DNA from 2 places in the Streptomyces sp. AK010 genome. Region 1 is predicted to be linked to the other one. Evidence: riboswitches for the same ligand, from Rfam matches in the RefSeq annotation. Region 1 holds a riboswitch; the other holds the start of a gene.

Region 1 (2,192 bases):
TCAGCGGCTCGAAGCCGTCCTCGCCCCGCTCGAACTGCGTCAGGGACGGCCGGATCAGATGCCCGCGGGCCAGCCGCAGCTGGGCCGTGCGGTAGATCGCGGCGGCCATCCGGCCCAGCGCCTGCCCGTCCTGGTGCCGGTGCTTGCGCACCCCCACGTCCACCTGGGCGAGGGCGTCCAGGCCCGCCAGGTGCAGGGCGTCGACCAGCATGCCCAGCTCCACGCCGTACCCGACGGGGAACGGCAGCTGCTCCAGCAGGGAGCGGCGGGCCGCGTACTCGCCGCCGAGCGGCTGCACGAAGCCGGCCAGCTGCGGCCAGTGCATGTTGAGCAGCGGGCGCGCCATCAGCTCGGTGACCCGGCCGCCCTGCCCCGCAGCGCCGGCGAGGGGACGGTCGTACATGGCCTTCACCAGGTCCACGTCCGGGTCCGTGAGCAGCGGGCCCACGATCCCGGAGACGAAGTCGGACGAGAAGTCCCTGAGGTCGGCGTCGATGAAGCAGACGATGTCCCCGCGGGTGACGAGGAGGGAGCGCCACAGCACCTCACCCTTGCCGGGCACGGCGGGCAGGCGCGGGAGTATCGCGTCCCGGTGCACCACCCGCGCGCCCGCGGCGGCGGCCACCTCGGACGTGCGGTCGTTCGAGCCCGAGTCGACGACGACCAGCTCGTCGACGAGCGGCACCTGCCGCATCAGGTCGTGGCGGATGACGGAGGCGATGTCCCCGACCGTCGCCTCCTCGTTGAGCGCGGGCAGCACCACGCTGACCGTCTGGCCCGTGCGCTGCTTCGCGGCGAGCATCTGGTGGAGGGGGCGTTCGTTCGCTGACCAGGAGCGGGTGCTCAGCCAGCGCTCGACTTCTTTCAGCACCTCGGCGGCTCCTCTGCGTACTCTCGGCGGGACGGACTGCCCGCCGCGGTAGCGGCTGACGGGTACAGTCATCTCGCGGTTCGGACGACTATCTCAACTGTCCTGGTCGTCGGTTACAGTCTTGAACAAGGCGGATGACCATCGCATGTCCGGGGTCACCCGCCGCCTACAACCACATACAGCTCATCCAGAGGGGCAGAGGGAAACGGCCCGATGAAGCCCCGGCAACCCTCCAGTCGGTACTCGTAGGTCACGGTCGACCACAGGCGCGAGGCTCCCGGCTCGGGAAGGTGCCAAATCCGTCTCACGGCGAGATGCGTCGTGAGGAAGATGAGGAGAAAGGGCCTCGCCTCACATGGCTGCGCAGACTGTTGCAAGCACCACTGAATCCACCGTAGACCTCGGCCCCGCCGCCGCGCTGAGCTGCCGCGAGTGCGGTCACCGCGTGCCCCTCGGCCCGGTCTTCGCGTGCCAGGAGTGTTTCGGCCCGCTGGAGATCGCCTACGACTTCTCGGCCTACGAAACCGAAGAGCTCCGCAAGCGCATCGAAGCGGGACCCGCGAACATCTGGCGCTACGCCCCGCTGCTGCCGGTCCCGGCCGACGTCGCGGACAAGCCGAACATCAACCCCGGCTGGACCAAGCTCGTCAAGGCCGACAACCTCGCGCGCGAGCTGGGCGTCGACGCGGGCAAGCTGTTCGTGAAGGACGACTCCGGCAACCCGACGCACTCCTTCAAGGACCGCGTCGTGGCCCAGGCCCTGGAGGCCGCCCGCGCCTTCGGCTTCACCACGCTCTCCTGCTCCTCCACCGGTAACCTCGCCGGTGCGGTGGGCGCCGCCGCGGCCCGCGCCGGCTTCCGCTCCTGCGTGTTCATCCCGCACGACCTGGAGCAGGGCAAGGTCGTGATGGCCGCGGTCTACGGCGGCGAGCTCGTCGGCATCGAGGGCAACTACGACGACGTGAACCGCTTCTGTTCGGAGCTGATCGGCGACCCGGCGGGTGAGGGCTGGGGCTTCGTCAACGTCAACCTCCGGCCGTACTACGCGGAGGGCTCCAAGACCCTCGCGTACGAGATCTGCGAGCAGCTCGGCTGGCAGCTGCCGGACCAGCTGGTGGTGCCGATCGCCTCCGGCTCGCAGCTGACGAAGATCGACAAGGGTCTTCAGGAGCTGATCAAGCTCGGGCTGGTCGAGGACAAGCCGTACAAGATCTTCGGTGCGCAGGCCGAGGGCTGCTCGCCGGTGTCCGTCGCCTACAAGGCCGGGCACGACGTCGTCCGCCCGCAGAAGCCGGACACCATCGCCAAGTCCCTCGCCATC
Region 2 (2,192 bases), on a different contig from region 1:
ACGATGTCCTCGATCGTCGTCGCCGGCACCGGCGCGAAGGTCGTCAAGCACGGCAACCGCGCCGCGTCCTCGGCGTCCGGGGCCTCCGACGTGCTGGAGAAGCTCGGCGTCAACCTGGAGCTGCCCCTGCACCGGGTCACGGAGGTCGCCGAGGAGGCCGGGATCACCTTCTGCTTCGCGGTGAAGTTCCACCCGGCGCTGCGGCACGCGGGCGCCGCCCGCGGCCAGTTGGGCATCCGCACGGTGTTCAACGCCCTCGGCCCGCTCACCAACCCGGCCCGGGTCCGCGCCCAGGCCGTCGGTGTGGCGGATCCGCGCATGGCGCCGATCGTCGCGGGCGTCTTCGCCGAGCGTGGCAACTCCTCCCTGGTCTTCCGGGGCGACGACGGCCTGGACGAGCTGACCACCACGGCCACCTCCCGGGTGTGGATCGTCCGGGGCGGCCAGGTGACCGAGGAGGCCTTCGACCCGCGTGACGTCGGCCTCGAACTGGTCCCCGTGGAGGCGCTGCGCGGCGCGGACGCCTCGTACAACGCCGAGGTCGCGCGGCAGCTCCTGGACGGGGAGACCGGGCCGGTGCGGGATGCGGTGGTGCTGAACTCGGCGGCGGCCCTGGTGGCCCTGGAGCCGACGCAGGCGCCGCTGGCCGAGCAGATCCGCGCCGGGATGGTGAAGGCGGCCGAGTCGATCGACTCGGGCGCGGCCAAGCGCACGCTGGAGCGCTGGGTGGCCGCCAGCAACAGGTAGGGCACCACGGACGGCGTCCCGCGATCCGGACTCGGGTTGCGGGACGCCGATCCTTTCGCGTACGTTCCTGATCAGGTCATGAGTGACAGTCATGAGGCCCCGGCCGACTGTCCGGCAACCCTCCGTCCGTGGCGGGGTGCCCCGGGTGAAGACCAGGCCGCAGGCAGCGAGGTCTGCGGCAAGCGCGGACCCCTCGCACGCTTTGAAAAGTGTGGGGCCAGGGGTCCTGGTCGTCGAGGAGTCCTCCCGTGAATCAGCGAATGCGATAGGGCCGCAGAGCCCCGCCTCCGCATCCCTCTTTCCTTCACCCCCGCTGGTAGCCGTACCGGCTCGCGGGCGGATTCCACCTGCCTTCACGGGAGTTCACCATGTCCGTCTCCACCGCTGCCGCCGTCCCGTCCGTTTGTGCCCCGCTGCCCGTTCTGGGCCGGGATGTTACCGTGCCGCTCGTGACCGGCGGCGAGGTCACCTACGCCGCCCTCGACTACGCCGCCAGCGCCCCGGCGCTCCAGCGGGTCTGGGACGACGTCGCCGCCTACGCGCCGTACTACGGCAGCGTGCACCGCGGCGCCGGGTACCTCTCCCAGCTCTCCACCGACCTGTTCGAGAACGCCCGCCGGACCGTCGCGGAGTTCCTCGACTGCCGCGAGGGCGACCAGGTCGTGTTCACCCGGTCCACCACCGACTCCCTCAACCTCCTCGCCGCCGCGCTCCCCGCAGGCTGCCGGGTCTTCGTCTTCGAGACCGAGCACCACGCCTCGCTGCTGCCGTGGCGCGGCGCCCAGGTCACCTACCTCGACGCCCCGCGCAGCCCCCGCGAGGCCGTCGAGACCCTGGAGCGCGCCCTCGCCGACCGCGCCGTGTCGATCGAGGGGGGCCACGGACCGGCTCTCGTGTGCGTCACCGGCGCCTCGAACGTCACCGGTGAGCTGTGGCCCGTGCGGGAGCTCACGGCGGCCGCGCACGCCCACGGTGCGCGCATCGTGCTGGACGCCGCGCAGCTCGCCCCGCACCACCAGGTCTCCGTCGCCGACCTCGACGTCGACTGGGTCGCCTTCTCCGGGCACAAGCTGTACGCGCCCTTCGGTTCGGGCGTCCTGGCCGGGCGGGCCGACTGGCTGCGCGCGGCCGAGCCGTACCTCGCGGGCGGCGGCGCCAGCCGCAAGGTCGGCCGGCGGGAGGACGGCGGAGTGGACGTGGAGTGGCACGACAGCGCCGCCCGCCACGAGGCCGGGTCGCCCAATGTCATCGGCGCCTACGCCCTCGCGTCGGCCTGCAAGGCGCTGACCGAGGCCGGTTTCGACACCCTCGTCGCCCGCGAGCAGTACCTGGTCCGCAAGGTGCGCGACGGACTCGCCGACGTCCCCGAGGTGCGGTTCCTGTCCCTCTTCGGGGACGAGGCGCCGCGGGTCGGGGTGCTCTCCTTCGTCGTCGAGGGCTGGAAC

Evidence for each region. Region 1 has a riboswitch for S-adenosylmethionine ahead of thrC (threonine synthase). Riboswitches for the same ligand answer to the same signal wherever they lie in the genome.
Region 2: another riboswitch for S-adenosylmethionine. It lies ahead of HDC93_RS13135 (aminotransferase class V-fold PLP-dependent enzyme); the one in region 1 lies ahead of thrC (threonine synthase).

The regions. Positions count from the first base shown of each region.
Region 1 covers NZ_JACHCX010000002.1:136,457-138,648, forward strand. Annotated here, with positions in the region: gene HDC93_RS03880 (glucosyl-3-phosphoglycerate synthase) at 1-871, opposite strand, end outside; SAM riboswitch class I at 1,052-1,208, shown strand; gene thrC (threonine synthase) at 1,227-2,192, shown strand, end outside.
Region 2 covers NZ_JACHCX010000005.1:433,366-435,557, reverse strand. Annotated here, with positions in the region: gene trpD (anthranilate phosphoribosyltransferase) at 1-747, shown strand, start outside; SAM riboswitch class IV at 822-938, shown strand; gene HDC93_RS13135 (aminotransferase class V-fold PLP-dependent enzyme) at 1,116-2,192, shown strand, end outside.